DNA from 2 places in the Syntrophothermus sp. genome. Region 1 is predicted to be linked to the other one. Evidence: riboswitches for the same ligand, from Rfam matches in the RefSeq annotation. Region 1 holds a riboswitch; the other holds the start of a gene.
The links. A riboswitch is a leader RNA that binds a small molecule or an ion and turns the genes downstream of it on or off. The one in region 1 is predicted to bind S-adenosylmethionine.
Positions count from the first base shown of each region.

Region 2: it holds a riboswitch for S-adenosylmethionine, as region 1 does, so the genes downstream of both, HPY90_RS11095 (homocysteine S-methyltransferase family protein) here and HPY90_RS00535 (methionine biosynthesis protein MetW) in region 1, are expected to answer to the same signal.

Region 1 covers NZ_JABUEX010000001.1:101,241-109,659, reverse strand. Annotated here, with positions in the region: gene HPY90_RS00570 (heavy metal translocating P-type ATPase) at 1-691, opposite strand, end outside; gene HPY90_RS00565 (hypothetical protein) at 949-1,302, opposite strand; gene HPY90_RS00560 (DUF6803 family protein) at 1,375-1,854, opposite strand; gene cysK (cysteine synthase A) at 2,198-3,127, opposite strand; gene HPY90_RS00550 (YezD family protein) at 3,287-3,388, opposite strand; gene HPY90_RS00545 (trans-sulfuration enzyme family protein) at 3,663-4,817, opposite strand; gene HPY90_RS00540 (trans-sulfuration enzyme family protein) at 4,834-5,973, opposite strand; gene HPY90_RS00535 (methionine biosynthesis protein MetW) at 6,012-6,305, opposite strand; SAM riboswitch class I at 6,411-6,508, opposite strand; gene fdhD (formate dehydrogenase accessory sulfurtransferase FdhD) at 6,949-7,734, opposite strand; gene HPY90_RS00525 (hypothetical protein) at 8,113-8,419, shown strand, end outside.
Region 2 covers NZ_JABUEX010000037.1:18,600-27,018, forward strand. Annotated here, with positions in the region: gene nadE (NAD(+) synthase) at 1-206, opposite strand, end outside; gene HPY90_RS11080 (UPF0280 family protein) at 238-1,008, opposite strand; gene HPY90_RS11085 (NIL domain-containing protein) at 1,099-1,518, opposite strand; gene HPY90_RS11090 (homocysteine biosynthesis protein) at 1,533-2,756, opposite strand; gene HPY90_RS11095 (homocysteine S-methyltransferase family protein) at 2,770-5,328, opposite strand; SAM riboswitch class I at 5,381-5,489, opposite strand; gene HPY90_RS11100 (Sec-independent protein translocase subunit TatA/TatB) at 5,584-5,808, opposite strand; gene HPY90_RS11105 (amylo-alpha-1,6-glucosidase) at 5,926-7,923, opposite strand; partial or broken gene HPY90_RS11110 (hypothetical protein) at 8,364-8,419, opposite strand, start outside.

The sequences.
Region 1 (8,419 bases):
CCAAGACCACCAGCACGTCCATATTGGCGCTACCGTTGCGCAGGGCAGTGTATGCTCCCCGGTAAAAAGGAAACCCGGCTATAAACTGTATGGGAGTGGCCAGCAGCAGTTGGGTGGTAAACGAGGTCAGCCAGCCGGGAACGGCCATACCGAATAGGTGGCCGAACATCATTATGATAAAAGGAAAAGATAACACCGCCGAAAATACCAGTAATCTCTTTCTTTGCCGGAGTTCCCCCGGCTCATCCTCTTCACCGGTATCCGGCCGCGTGGAGGAAAGCAGGCGAGCACCGTATCCAATCCTGGTCACCGCCCCGATTAAGTCTTCGATGCCCAACTGGGCCGGCTGGTATTCCACGGTAGCTATTTCGGTCGCCAGGTTGACGTTCACCTTTTCTACTCCGGGCAACTTGCCCAAACCCTTTTCCACCCGGGCCGCACAGGCGGCACAGCTCATGCCCTCAATTTTAAGTTCCGCTTTCTCGGAAGGCACCGAGTATCCCAACTTTTCTATCCGTTCGACCAGGTCGGAAACCTGTACCTCCCCGGGGTTGAACTCCACCGATGCCTGTTCCAGAGCCAGGTTGACCCGGGCCTGGCTAACCCCGGGCACTCGGCTCAATACCTTCTCAATGCTGGCAGCGCACGCCGCGCAACTCATTCCCTTTACTTTAATAGTAACCCGTTGCATCCTTTGGTCCCCCTTGCCTCTGAATTTTACTTGAATCTAGCCTAACCCAAGTTGATCGGGGTTATTAGGTTCAGGAGCCGGGCTTCCATTTCCCAGTGCCCGAACGTTATCATGCCCGTGTCCGCCACAACCTCCACTTTGTTCAGACCGGGAGCCCTCCACCTTATGCATATGCCAGCGACGAATTAAAGGGAAGGTCAGAGCCGGCCGGAGAGCGGGCAGGAACTGAGAACCAAAGCCCGCCCCCCTGCGGCATCTTAAGGATTGTGCATGGTATTGATCATCGACTCTTGTGAAGTGGTCCCCTCAGGGATAGACGGACCTTCCCCACCGGAAGGTCTTTCCCGTACCCATTCTACCACTGCCATCACTACCAGCCCAACCCCGACAATAATAGCGGTAACCGGCCAGGCACCACTGTAGCATCCAAAAGCATATCCTCCCTGGTAGGCCCAGGATTTGAAACCTGCCAGGCCCAGGTTGTAGCCTCCAACCAGTACCAAAGCTCCTCCCAAGACGCCCAGAACCCACTGCCACTCCTTGCTTCGGTCCGGGAAACCAAGCAGCACATATAACAGAACTCCAGTAAAGATTAAGCCTATCAGTAACATCCGGGCTAACCTCCTTCAGTATTTACCTACCCGGAAGGGTACTTTTACCCCCTTGCTCAAGACGCTATTAAGTTACATTTTCGGCATAGGCGGAGAAGCAGCTTGAACTAATTCCGGACTCACCATGCCGAATATCATGGCAATATGAGCTACCACCAGAAAGGCGGTTAAGAATATGAAGTGAAGCTTCATTCTATCCATGTCGGATCGCCCTCGGCCCAGCACGCCCAGTTCTATCAGGGCAATACTTACCAGCGGGATTACGCCACTCAGGTAAAAGCCTACCGCTACTACGTCAACCCAGCCCCGCCACTCGATACCGGGTACAACGTTAGTTATTAGATTAAGGAAAATACCCAGGAAATATATCCCCGCTACAACTCCCAGCCATTTATTGACGGTACGCAGGGTTCCCGTAGTCTGGTGGGTATGCACCACAAAAAACTCAGTTGCCACCAGAGCTTCAGCCAGGATTACCGGAATCGCCATATAGATGATCAGGTTCCAGGGCTGGTTGGTCATCAGAAGTTCCATATAATGAGTAATAGACACGATAAACTACCTCCCCTTGGTTTTGTTTTCCTAAAGACTTTTGCTTGCCCTATTCTTGCGTTTACCTTGCCATACCCCCTTCCAAATTCATTGTTGTGGCCATAACAGCCAGTTCAAACCCTGTCATTTCATACAACACCGGGGCATTTGCCTCAGTACTATGACAAATAGTAAGCTTAATTATCCTAAATTCCATCGGAATTATCGTAATTACGGCAAAGCACTCTACTCATAATCAACTCTTTTTACGTTGAAACCTTCACACCCAGTCTAATAGCCTCATCTCCGCATGAGGTCACAGCAAGGACAAACGCCCCGACCACATGCAAAATTCAAGAATCTCTTACGACTCTTGAAATAACTCGGTACTCAAGTATCTTTCACCGGTATCCGGCAGTATAGCTACAACCAGTTTCCCCTTGTTTTCCGGTCTCCTGGCTACTTGTAGGGCAGCGAAGGCAGCCGCTCCGGAAGAAATACCCACCAGCAGCCCCTCTTCCCGGGCGAGACGACGGGCGGTTGCTATCGCTTCTTCATTTTTTACCTTAAATATTTCATCAATCACCTGGAGATTCAGTACATCCGGGACAAATCCGGCACCAATCCCCTGAATCTTGTGCGGGCCGGCCTTTCCTCCCGACAGAACCGGGGAATCAAATGGTTCTACTGCTACCGTTCTAAAGTCTGGTTTCCGACTTTTTATCACTTCACTGATACCGGTAATAGTGCCACCGGTACCGACCCCAGCTACCACAATATCAACTTTACCGTCAGTATCCTCCCATATTTCTTCCGCAGTGGTAACCCGATGAATGGCAGGATTGGCTGGATTTTTGAACTGTTGAGGAATGAACGCGTTGGGAATCTCCTTCGCAAGTTGCTCTGCCTTTTCGACAGCCCCTCTCATCCCCTCCGCCCCCGGGGTCAGCACTAGTTCCGCACCATAAGCTTTCAACAGGTTACGTCGTTCAATACTCATGGTGTCTGGCATAGTCAGTATCAAGCGGTATCCCCGGGCCGCACAAACAAAAGCAAGGGCGATGCCAGTGTTACCGCTGGTAGGTTCAATAATGACCGTATCCTTTGAAATCAAACCTTTATCTTCTGCATCCTTAATCATGCTGTAACCGATCCGATCCTTCACGCTCCCGGCTGGGTTAAAGGATTCAATCTTAACTACCACGTCCGCTTCCAGTCCAGCAGCCAGCCGCTGCAATCTCAGAAGAGGAGTCCTCCCAATCAGGTCAGTCAGATTATTAGCTATTTTGGCCATTTTGCATTCCTCCTAATGATATGTTTTGGTACCTAAATCACCAGTTGCGCTCGGCGCGTTTCACCTCCCACCACTTTACAGAACCACAGACTCTTACAGTGTAATGCCCAATAAGGAAAGTTTGCCCTTCCTCCAGCCCGAAGTACTTCCCACGATATTCTACTTTAGCCTTTCCTTTTCCAGCTTCTCAATCTGAATGACGTGTCCGTCTTGTACAATGATACTGACTATGCCGTACTTGAGGCTGTGTATGGCCTCGATGATCTTGTTCTTGACCTCTTCCGGGAAAGCTTCCTGTTTCAGGTTGGCCTTTTTTACAGTTCCCAGAATATCACCTCCCTAACTGCCGTGCGGCATCACTATTCTCCCCAAAAAGATTGCCCTTCATTATGTCCAGTAAATCTATAGGATTATTCAGTCTTGGTTATTATTTTAGTCTTTTCCGTTTCTGTGTCAAGAAGAAAACGGGCAGAAAGCATGTAGCTCCTGCCCGTTTTTGTTTCATTACGTATTTAGGTAAGATAGGCGGAGGAAGCTAGTCCTGGGAAGACCTGGCTGCTTCCAGGGCCTGGGTCAAATCGGCCTGCAGGTCCTCGAAATCCTCGAGGCCCACCGAGAGGCGGACCAGTTCACGGGTCAGCCCCAGTTCCCGCCGGGTCTCTTCGGGTAAGGCGGCATGGGACATAGTGGCCGGCAGGGAGACGATGCTCTCCACGGCTCCCAGGCTGGATGCAATTACCGGCAAGTGCAGGCTATTGATCAACCGCCGGGCCTGCTCTTGGTTTTGCAGCCGGAAAGACAGGACTCCGCCCGCTCCTTCAGCTTGAGAAAAATGAAGCTCCCTCCCCGGGTGTCCGGGTAAGCCAGGGTAGAAGACTTCCACTACTTCCGGTTGACCGGAAAGCCACTCGGCCAAGAGAGCCGCCGATCTCTGCTGCTGCTCCATCCGCACCTTCAGCGTTTTGATTCCTCGCAGGATCAACCAGCAGTCATGAGGCGCCAGGACAGCCCCGATAGAATTCTGAATAAAGCGGATTTCCTTCGCCAAGCGCTCCTTCCCGGTTACCACCAGACCAGCCAGGCAATCGCTGTGCCCTCCCAGGTACTTCGTGGCGCTGTGCACCACAATGTCGATACCCAATTCGAGTGGCCGCTGCAGGTAAGGAGTCATCAATGTGTTATCGGCAATGGTGACAATATTGTGTTCCCGGGCCAGGTTCGCAGCCGCGCGGAGATCAGTAATTTTCATCAGGGGGTTGGAAGGTGTCTCCAGAAACAAAGCCCGGGTCTCCGGCCTGATGGCGTTCTTGATGTTGTTTATATCAGAAGTGTCGACGAATTCCACCTTGAACCCGAAACGCGGCAAGAGCCGGTGAACGAGACGGAAGGTTCCCCCATAGATATCCCGGGCCACGAGTATGTGGTCGCCGGCAGAGAATATGAAGAAGGCGGCGGCAATGGCCGCCATTCCGGAACCGAAGGCGAACCCGTACTTCCCTCCTTCCAGTTCAGCAATGGTCTCTTCCAGAACAGCGCGGGTGGGATTCCCCGCTCTGGTGTATTCCCACTTACCAACGGTATCTACGTCAGGTTGGGCAAAGATTACGCTCTGATAAATAGGGGCGCTGACCGCCCCGGTAGCTTCGTCAACTTCATGACCGGAATGAATAAGCTTGGTTCCCTTCCCCAATTCTACTCCCCCTTCTCTACCATGGTCGCAGGGCCTGGCTCAGGTCGGCCTCCAAATCGCAGGCATCCTCGAGCCCCACCGAAAGCCTCAGCAGACACTCGTTTATTCCCAGACGCCTCCGCGCCTCCTCCGGGACATCCGCATGGGTCTGGGTTTCGGGGTAGGTGATCAGGGATTCCACTCCCCCCAGGCTCTCCGCAAAAGAGATGATTTTCAGTTTCTCCAGCACCTGGGGAACCATCTCTTTTGATTTTACTTCAAAAGAAAGCATGGCCCCGAATCCCCGGGCCTGCTTCTTGCAGAGTTCATGTCCCGGGTGGCCGGGTAAACCAGGAAAATAGACTTTTTTCACCCCCGGATGCTGGTCCAGGAACCGGGCCAGGTGAAGTGCCGAAGCCTGCGCCCATTCCAACCGGGCCGCCAGGGTTTTTAACCCCCGCAGGAGCAGCCAGCAATCCAGCGGGCCCGGAACCGCCCCGGCCACATTCTGGATGAAGGCCAGTTTTTCGCCCAGTTCCTCACTTCTACAGACCACCAGGCCAGCTACTACGTCATTATGGCCGCCAATGTATTTGGTTGCACTGTAAACGACCAGGTCAGCGCCCATCTCCAGGGGACGCTGCAAGTAAGAGGTGAAAAACGTATTGTCGACAATAACCAGGATTCCGTACCGTTTGGCAATACCTATGATTGCCTCCAGGTCAATTATCTTCATGAAAGGGTTAGTAGGGGTTTCTACAAAAATAGCCCTGGTCGTAGGGGTAATATTACCAGTCAGGGCGTCCAAATCCGTGAGGTCAGTAAAAGAAAATTTGAGGCCGTTTGCAGCGCCCAGGGTGGCAAAGAGGCGGTAGGTTCCGCCATAGATATCATCGCAAACTAAAAGATGATCCCCCGGCCGGAACAACTGCATGACGGCAGCGATGGCAGCCATCCCGGAGGCAAAAGCCAGCCCGCGCTTGCCTCCCTCCAGGCTGCACATACTCTCTTCCAACGCCTGCCGGGTCGGGTTTCCCGAACGGCTGTAGTCATAACCTGTACTCTGACCCAGGCCCGGATGGCGGAACGTTGCGGTTTGGTAAATCGGCATGCTTATTGCACCGGTCCCCCTATCCCGGCCGACTCCCACCTGAACCAATTGAGTTGCCAGTTTCATCTACTTCACCCCTTATGAATCATGTTTCTTATGATTGATCATGAATGAGATACCATAAACAGGACCTCTTTCGCGCGGCCGGAGTCCTCTTCGTCAAAGGGCACAACCTCGACATCTACCAGCGACACTCCCTGCTCCACCCGCACACTGTTCGCACGGGTCCAATCGTAAAAATCTCGGGCGGTGAAAAGATGAATGTTCGGGGTATCGTACCATTGGTAGGGAAGTTCCGCTGTTACCGGCACCCTGCCCGCGGAAGACAGTGAAGAAATGACCCTCCAGTGTCCAAAATTAGGGAAGCTGATCACCCCCGCACCTCCCACCCGGAGCATCTCCTCCAGTATCGGTAACTACGCTTAAAACATCACTCACTCACCAATTCACCTCTGCTCTTCTCCATACTAAAAAAACCTCTTCCGAGCGAAGAGGTATCAGTAACCTCATCTTTCGGAATTACTCCGCAGGAGTTAGCACCGTGCGTTTCGCCGGTTGCCGGGCTTCATCGGGCCAGTCCCTCCGCCACTCTGGATGAGAATCCTTTATGTTACTATTTCTATCAAAATGATAGGAATTAGAAATAGAATAGTCCCCATTCCTGTAGTGTCAACACGTTTTTTGTCTTCTGCCGTTACTTTCTTAAGCTCACTCCTCTTTCCAAAGGATGACTGTAAGACTATACTTTATTAAAATTATAGGAATTATAGATATAATAATCCAACGTCTTCTTATCGTCAATACCTTCCTAGTTTTGGAGCGTACAAAGTTTAGTAGGGGTTGCCGCTGGCTTGAATTAAGAATGTTCGTGTTAAGTCCTTCACAACAGTATTCCGTGAGATTCCTTTCAATACGGGTTTTATCCGCATTTTATCATCTTCCGTACCTTAAAGCGCCAGCGAATATCTGCGGCCAAATCATACTCTTCAATTCCGTTTACTTCTCGCGTTTTTGCGATTATACGAAATGATTCCGTCAGGTTCAGAAATCTATACGTTCAGGATGGCTGTAGATAGACATGCGCTCCCCCCGTGCAAAACCAACTATCGTGACGCCTAGTTCCTCTGCTAGATCAACAGCTAGTCCGGTAGGCGCAGAACGCGATACGACTACAGGTACTCGCATACGAACAGTTTTAATCAGCATTTCTGAAGCAATGCGTCCACTAAGCAGTACTATCTTGTCCGTGGGATAAATACTATGGAGGTAAACGTAGCCCAGTATCCGGTCAAGAGCATTATGTCGGCCAATATCCTCATATCTCACCACAATGCCATTGTTGTCAGCTAACGCCGCACCATGTACGCCTCCCGTGAGGTGAAAATTCTCCGATTGCCGATCGAGTTCAGCCATCAGATTAAGGAGGTGTTGGGCCTTAAAACAAGCATCAGTCTCTACAGTCTTGAGCTGATCCCGATCATTGACAAAATAAAGAGCCGGCCGCCCCTTGCCACAGCAACTGGCGAAATTCCTGCGAAGAAAGCTGTCAACCCCTGATACCGGATTTACGGTATCGACCCAAGCTACGCCCTGTTCCATGCGAAACTGCAGGCTAAATACCTCGTCAGGTCCATTTACAAGGCCTTCACTGAGAAGGAATCCTACCACCAATTCTTCCAAAGCATACGGAGAGCATAATAGCGTTGCCAATTCAGAGTCATTCAGCATTATGGTGAGCGGAACCTCATTCACAACTGGATCTTCGGTTTCAACAACTTGATGATCAGAATACACCAGGATCCTGCGACTATCGAATACTTCGGCCATTACTCTTGACCTCCAATCAACCTCAAGTATTGGAGCTATGTCCTATTAAGCTGATATGTATTATAGGTTATATGTTCTAAATGTCAATCATAATCTTCTTCTTGTTATGATTGTTATGAAATCCATGATATTCTCAGTTGTAAGAGCAAAAATGTCCGCCTGCTTCTCCTCCTGTATCTGACGGTCATTTGCCCTGTCTACCAAAGTCCTGTACGGTATAGACTTGTTAGCCCGCAAAGTTGGGACGTTTCTCGTTTTGTATTGCCACTTTTGCGCTTAGCCCTGCCAATAGGTATCTATTCGGCGGAACTCATCTGCTATAATTGAGAAGGGTTTCACCGATACTATCATTGAAAAAGCAAAAGGAGTTGATTTTGAGTGTTAACCAAAGATAACCTGTTCACACTCAAGCTCGTACGGCAAGAGAACCACCTCGCTTTGCCCACCATTACCTCGCTCGTGCTCGTGAAAGAGATACACGATGTTCTTTACCAGTATCTAGTAGATGAAGAAAAGGAACGCTTGCTGAACACGTTTCTGGATAAGCTGAAGAGACACATGACCCGGGAAAAAGAAGGCAACGGCCCGTTTTCGGTTCCGGTAGAAGAGCTGAGGTTTCTGGAGCAAGAAGGGCTTGACGAACTCAAGTACATGAACTGGCTGGAGATACCGGTGTACGTGTTCG
Region 2 (8,419 bases), on a different contig from region 1:
TCCGCTACCAGCTTCGCGTCCAACATGTCCTGAACACTGCTTTGACAAGGCATGATTATTCCGAGTACATCGTCCCCGAAAGCACGGCGGGATAGAGCTCCTACTACTGCCGAATCGATTCCCCCGCTAAGGCCGAATACGACCCCTTGGGCACCTGCTTCTTGGACTCTGGTTTTAAGCCATTCCGTCAGTAGGTCAACCACCATTTCACTGTCCAGAATAACTCCTCCTTCTCCCTCATCTCCGGTTAGCTTGCTTTGACAGAGGAATTATCTCCATTTCTCCCCATGCAGCTAACTTATCTTTCTTTATAACAATTACCCCCAGTACTCCGTCAATCCCTTTAGCATACTCCAGGGCCTTGACCAAATCACTCTCGCCCTGCACTAGGTTTCCGGCTCCGGTAGCGACCGCGTCTGCTAAAGCCGCACTTTTGGCTTTAATTACCGCCGCGTCAGCCCGCCCTAGGCTCACCGATGGGCCCACTGTCGCGGAGGAGGTACACACACCAACCGGCATCTCTGCGCCCCCTACCTTCAAACCTATACGGTTGCTGAAAGGAGACTCGCCGGCAAAAATCCCGATGATCCTGTCGTGTTTGCCACTCAAATAAATGTCTCCACCGTTTTCGACCACAACCTCCCGCACCCTGGATTCCAGCTCTTTTCCTACCGCTTCTGCAATAGCACCTGCTACGGCTGCCATAGGCCCAACCCCAGCTACAGCGGCAGCCCTTATCATGCTCATGGCTACGGGAGGCGCTCCCGGCAAAGCCGGAACCGGAGCAAAAGACGTCCTAAATTCTGGTGACAAGATAATATAGCTTTCCAGATCTCCTCGAAGTTTAATAACTGTCCTTTCTGCGAGCTCTACCAGTCCATCATTAAAGCTTTCTCTATCTACTCCTATCGCTAGATCGGTCTCCTTCAGCTTTATTTGGAAGTAAATGAGATCCGAGGCCTGGTAAAAAATCCGGTACTTTCGCCGGCTGTAATCGTTTTGTACCACTGCCCCCGCTCCTGCCTAGACTTGTTGCTTTCCTTGTTGCTTTAATTATATCTGATGTGTCAATTTTTGAACTACCAGTCACCCAAAGGACTATGCTACTTCAAAGTGCAGCTTCACTGCCCGGGTCGGGCAACAATCTAAGCACATACCGCATACCACGCAGCGGCTGTTGTCGAAAGATACCTCCATTTTTTCACGGTCGGTAATCTCTAGAGCCCCGGTTGGACAGAAAGAAGCACAAGCACCACACTGGATGCAGATTTCTTCATGCCAAACCACGGTTTGGCTTAGAGGCTCCACCCTAACCCCCAAGTCCTTCAGATAATTAACTCCTCGCTCAAACTGTTCTCTGGTTCCGACGAGTTCGACTACTAGGTATCCTTCTTTCTGTGGATTGATATCCGCTTTTAAGATGTTTATCACGAGGTCATAATCCTTGACTAATCTATAAATGATCGGTTGTTCCGATTGAGAGGCGGAGAAAAAGCAAACCACCCTGTTCTTTATCACTTTTCTTCCCCCTTTTATCTTAACCCATTGTACCCGTTTACATTGCGCTCAGGCAGTGAATGAAAAACGATGTCGGCATCGGCCGAAGGTAACGGTGCGACAGGTTGTGTCAGTTCGAACCTTCCGCTCTTTATCCATTCTTTGAGTATTTCAGCGATCTTCCGCGCTCTGGGATAGCTGGACATAGGAGTGGTTGGAACCTCTTTACCCCTAATGGTAACCTTCCCGCTCTTCAGATCCCTATAGTTTACATAGCCGAGATCAATGGGCTTGCAGTAGGGGTAACCTTCGCTGTAATCCACCACGGGACACAAAATCTCCTCATCCTTCACTGCCGTGTACCGAACCATTTCTTCGTCTAAAATGGGGATAGGTATACCTAGACCTACGTACATGCTGGCTCCGTACCCTATGAAACTGGCTCCAACCAGCCACTCCGGGCTCATCTGTTTAAGATCGCCGATCACGGCCAAAGTACCTGCTCCTCCTAAAGGAACGCCGTTTTCAGCTCTGGGAACATTGGGATGGTGTTGGGTTCCGTACCAAGCCACATAGCCTATCCCTCCCCCTAGGAAAATCCGGGTTCCAATGCCTATGGTTCGGTAATAGGGATCGTTCAACAGGGGGCTTAATTGCCCGGCACTAGAGTAACTTGCATTTCCCAGATTGGGCTTGAGTATACCCATATAAGTATAAATAGTGCGATTACCTAAGTTTACCGCACAGTTGTAATTCTGGTAAGCGTTTCTCGGATTATACAGATACGCTTCGTTTAGATCATCTAGGGTTATCATCGTTTCAATTTTCTTGCGCGGATAACAGTCGGTTCCATAACTTACGGCTTCTAGTCTTATCATTTTCCTAGCCACGAGGTCATGGATGACGTGACCTCCCCCGTACACGAATTTGCCCGGGTATACTTTGTTTTCCGGATCGTTTTCTGGAAGCTGGGTTGCACCGATGTAAGCGTCAACCGCAGCAATCCCAGAATATGCTTCTACCCCGTTAAGCCAAACCCGTTTCATCCTTATGCGGGGATTCGAATGACCGAAGTTAAGAAAAGCCCCCGACGAACACATAGGACCAAACGTCCCGGTAGTAACTACATCCACTTCTTCCGCGGCCTTGGTGTATCCTTTCTCTTCAACTATACCGATCATCTCTTCCGCCGTTACTACCACCGCTTTTCCCCGGCGAATCTTCTCATTGATTTCTTCGTAAGTCTTTTTCACCGCCATACAATCCTCCCCTTTAGTCCAGGTTGCAAAGTTTTCTGGCTTTTATAACTGCTTCGCGCGCATCACGGGCATAGGCATCAGCCCCAATCCGCTCAGCATACTCCTGAGTCAGTACCGCTCCGCCAACCATGACCCTGCAGCCGAGTCCCTTCTCGCGCAATTTCTCGATAACCTCTCCCATGCGAGGCATAGTGGTCGTCATCAAGGCACTCAGGCCAACGATGTCAGCCCGGCTCCTGACTGCTTCCTCCACGATGCGCTGGGCCGGAACGTTCTTGCCAAGGTCTATCACCTTGAACCCGTAATTCTCCAGCATCAGGCTCACGATGTTCTTACCTATGTCATGGATGTCTCCCTCGACGGTTGCCATGATAATTGTACCGAATTGTTGCTGGGCCTGTTGTGTCAAAAATGGCCTGACTGTCGCAAAACCTTTCTTCATTGTTTCGGCCGAAAGCATTAGCTGAGGTAAAAAGTACTCCTGCTTTTCGTAAAGCTCACCTACTTTCTCTATTCCCGGTATCAAAGACTTGTTGACTACCTCCAAAGCAGCGATTCCAGCTGCCAAAGCTTCTTTCACCAGTCCAACTATTAGGTGTTCCTCCCCTTTAACCACCGCTTCCTCTATCCTAGCAGCTATATCGGCCCCCTTGGAACCCTCTTCCTGTTTAACCTTTTCTTCCCCGGCTACAACAGGAAGTCGGCTAGCATCGTCAACTCCTCCCGGAGGCTTGCCAGCTACAAGCAAGGGAATGTTGCACTTCTCACATACCCACGATCCAGGTCGAACAGCCTCTGAGGGCAAAGATGTTCTATCTTTGAACTCACCTACGAACTTCCGGGCGGAAATATCCCGGTTAAGGAGCACCCCAGACGCCAAAATGACCTCCCGAATACGCTGGTCAAACGGGTTGATTATCGGGAGATCTAAACCGCTACCCAACGCCATAGCCAAATAGGTCGAGTTAAGGATTTCTCTAGCCGGCAGTCCATGGGAAACATTACTGATGCCCAAAACCGTAGCCAGTCCTAGTCTCTCACGAACCATCCGCACGCACTTGATGGTTTCCATGACCTGGGCTTGTTCTGCCCCGGCGGTCTTGACCAGGCAATCGATATAAATATCCTCTTCGCGCAAACCGTATAACCGGGCCTGCTCTAATATGCGAACCGCTATCTCGAACCTCTCCCCGGCTGTTGACGGGATCCCCTTCTCGTCCAAACATAATCCCAGTACCGCTGCCCCGTACTTTTTAGCCAAAGGCAATATACGCTCCAAAACCTTTTGTTCGCCCGTAGTTGAATTGATTAGAGGACGGCCCACAAAGGCCTTTAAGGCAGCCTCTACCGCCGCCGAATTGGCTGAATCTATTGATATCGGCACGTCCACCGCGCTTTGCACCGCAATTACCGCCTTTTCCATAGCCGACGGTTCATCGATACCTGGGACCCCAACATTTACGTCTATCAATGGCGCCCCGGCTTCCACCTGCTTCCGGGCTTCTTCGGCCACCATGGCCATGCTGCCCTGGGCAATGTCCTGACCCAGTTTCTTGCGAGCAGTAGGGTTAATCCGTTCCCCAATAAAATGAAGCGGACTATCCTCAGACAATACTACGTACCGGCTGCGCGAGGCCAGAGCACGAACCCGTTTAGGCCTTCTGGTTACCGGGGGAAGGCCCCGCAAGATTTCAGCCATAGCCCTGATATGGGCAGGAGTAGTCCCGCAACACCCGCCGATCAAGTTAGCTCCAGCTTCCCGCAAGCTCAGGGCATAAACAGCCATACTCTCTGGAGTCTCCGGGAAAATAGTGCGCCCGTTTTCTAGCTTAGGAAGACCAGCATTCGGCTCCACTGACAGAAAAATTCCGGTAACCCGAGCCATCTCTTCGATAACCGGGAGCAATTCTTTGGGCCCCCCCGAGCAATTAGCGCCGATAGCCGTTACTCCCAAAGCTTCCAGCACCAGTGCAGCCCCGGCCGGAGAAGTTCCCATCATGGTCCGCCCGTTGGGCTCGAACGTCAAATGGGCCAATATCGGCAGGTCAGTATTCTCACGGGCCGCAATCACGGCGGCCCGGAGTTCACCTATATCAGTCATGGTTTCAATCGAAACCAGGTCAGCCCCGGCTTCGGCCCCAGCTACCACCTGCTCGCGAAAAGCCTCGTAAAGCTGGTCAAATGTAGTATTCCCGGCTGGCTGCAACAAACGACCGGTAGGGCCGATATCGATAGCCACCAAGGCCCCGCTGCCTGCCACTTTCTTGGCAGCCTTGACCGCAGCCTTGTTTATTTCGACCACGCGGTCTTGCAAGCCGTATTCAGCCAGCTTGAAACGGTTAGCTCCGAATGTATTAGTCTGGATTATATCAGCACCTGCTTCTATATATTGGCCATGTATTTCTTCCAGTACTTCCGGGTGTTCCAGCCCAAACAACTCCGGGCAATCCCCTGGGCGCAGCCCTTTCTCTTGAAGCATGGTGCCCATGGCCCCGTCGAGAATGATTATCCTTTCTCTTAACAAAGATGCCAGGTCTTTGTTCAAGTGCTTCACTCCTTTTACCCAAAACATAAAAAAGCCTCTTCCCAGGAAGAGGCATATGAACTCGCGATTGGTCTGCCTCCTCTTATCTCCCAGGAATCACATCCTGCAGGAATTGGCACCATACCTCGGATAACCAAGGCGGTTGCCGGGTTTCATAGGGCCCGTCCCTCCACCTCTCTCGATAAGAGTTGGATGCCTTATTCAACTTAACACTAAAGAAAAATCTTCTTTAGGACCATGGTTACCATCCCGAGCCGCAACGGCCACGACATAGAGCACCGTCTACGTAGAACTTGCACTGCTGTTGTCCTTGCTGTCCTTTTCATCCAGGGAAACCGCTTCTCGTATTTCGTTTTGTATTCCTGTAGATGCCTTCTTGAACTCATTCATAGCCCGGCCGATGGCTTTACCGGCCTCAGGTAATTTCCCCGGTCCAAAAATGATTAGAGCTATAGTCAGTATCAGTATCAATTCCCACGGCCCGACATTCCCGATCAAGCCAAACACCGTTAGATCCACCTCCTTTATCGGCAGCGGGCAGTTCCGCGTGATGCCCGCGTCCTGTCCTAGCTTTCATATGCCATTCTACTCTTTTTTTATAAGCGGTGCAATTCTTAATTTCTTTTAGTCCTGGATATCGATCTTATGCCTTCCTTTGACCCCCATAACCTCTTCCGCATAAACCCGGAGCACCTCTCCTACTGACCAGGCCTGGGCAAAGCAACCCCTGGGAGAATGCGGAAAATCGCCGTCAAAAATCTCAGAAACGTTACCAACGCATCCGTCCTCAAGATGGATCAAAAGGGGTTTTACCATTTTCTTTATCAACGTCAGGCGCCCGCTGTAGTCAGCGTAAATCCTGCTCACCGCCGTGACGAAATGTCCCCACGGCCACACCCAAACGGTTCCCTGGTGATAAGCACGGTCGCGCTCGTGCTCGCTTCCACCATAGGTGCCTTTGTACCCCTCGGAGAGAGGACACAGAGTCCTCAGACCGAAAGGGGTGTAAAGCTCGCGCCATACTTTTCTTATTACACTCTTTTCCTGTTCCGAGTTCAACAGACGGGTTGGCAGGCTAACCGCGATTACCTGATTGCACCTTAACGTGGCGTCTTTGTCAACTTCTCCCACGACATCATAGAGATAACCGCCTGGCTCAAACCAGAACTCCCTGACGAAAGAGCTCCTGACCAGGTCAGCCAGTTTTGTAAACTCTTTACCCGATCTCGGCCTTCCAAACCGACATGTCAAGTAAGCCAAAAACCGTGCAGCAAAATGCCACAACGAGTTTATCTCCACGGCTTTCCCCCTTCGCGGGGTTACCGGTTGCCCTGCAATTCGGGCATCCATCCAAGTCAGGGCCATCCCTTCCTCTCCCTGGGTGACTAGCCCGTCTTTATCTACCTTGATGCCGTACCTTGTTCCCCGGCAGTAGTCATCAACTATAGTACAAAGACAAGGGTACACTTCGTTCACAAAATCCCAGTCCCCCGTATATTCAAGGTACTTGTGCACAGCCCAAAATAGCCACAAAGAAGCATCAACCGTGTTGTAATGAGGACATCCAGAATCATCGGAGAAGCAATTGGGTACTAAGCCTTCCTGAACCCAGTCCACAAAGCCCTTAATTATCTCTCGTGCATCTCGGTAACGCCCCGTCACCAAGGTCAGCCCTGGCAGGGCGATCATCGCGTCCCGTCCCCAATCCGTAAACCAGGGATAACCCGCAATTATGGTCTTCTTACCCGTGTTCCTGCGTTCCACAATGAAATCATCCGCAGCCAAAGTCAGCACCTTTATATGATTATCGGTCTGCGGTAAGGCGCGGCCTAATCTCTTCATACGGTCGAGCGATTCGTTTCTTTGTTTAAGTACCCACTCCTGGTCAATGGCCAAGTCTTCGGTAGAAGCCCTTAGAGCCCAAGATAAACTCCTGTTGCTCTCTATCTCGAATTTCACCGGGCAGTACAAGTCTTCCACCGCATCTAGACCGCGTTCCGCCTCCAGCTCGTAGAACAGGTCATAGTACCAGAACCCCGCCCGCTGGAGTCTACCCCGGTCGGCACTCAAATAAAGTTTCGGTGCTCCTGGATAGGCCTCGATCATAACCCTGTTGTCCTGAATGCTGGTAAGAAACGGCCACTTGTTTTTGCGTACAGTCCAGTGGTAGTCGCGGTTTGTGACCAGCGGAAAGAGACAGAGTCTAAAATTAAGATTGTCCGGGTTGAGGACGTGGTACAGAATTAATACCGTGTTTTCGCCCCGCACCATCATGATCTCTTTTTGAATGAAAATGTTCTCCAATCTGTAAATATATGTAGGAAAAGGAAACCGGTGAAACTCATACAGAAAATCAAAACCGTGCCCGGAGTAACCGCCCACGGTCTGACTGCAAAAAAGGCTGTACTTTCTGCTCTCAACGCAAACCTCTTCTTCCAGCTTGGCCAAAAGGAGGCGCCGCTCTACCGGAGGGTTTAATGCAGCCACCAGTAACCCGTGGTATTTTCTGGTATTGATACCGGAGACGGTGGAGGAAGCAAAGCCTCCAATGCCGTTGGTCAGAAGCCACTCTCTCTTCGTTCCTGCAGGAGGCCCAAGCTGGGGCCCCGCGAAAACGAGCATGCGCCTACCTCCTTGTGCGGTAATAGCGTCAAGAAAACAACCACTGGCTTGCTGCGTAGCCGCCGCCGGGCAACATCGTCGATAACCTACGTTTATAGATTTCCCTGTAACCCCGGCGATCAAACCCGCATCCGAAAGCAAACCCCGTCAACCCTGCTCTTAAGACTAGCCACAGACCTTTATGACTCTCATCCGAGTCACCACTAGGGAATGAAAATGCGACTGTGGAGGTGTGTTAGCCAGCTCGCTCCGAGACTCCTCGCCTGCAACACATCGGCTCTCTTCGGGTAGCCGCCTGCTTGCGCAGGCTAGGCTGCCGGCTAAAATCTATTACAGCGTGCCGCTTATCCAAGAAACCAAGGAAGGTTTGACTTATTCAGTTCACGTTTACTAGGTTTCTTGGGCGGTACTAGGCGGACCGCTCGGGATTCGTCCGGCACTCAGGGAATGCAATGCTCGGGAAAATCGCTGCTTGCATAAAGGGCTCCCGAGCTAG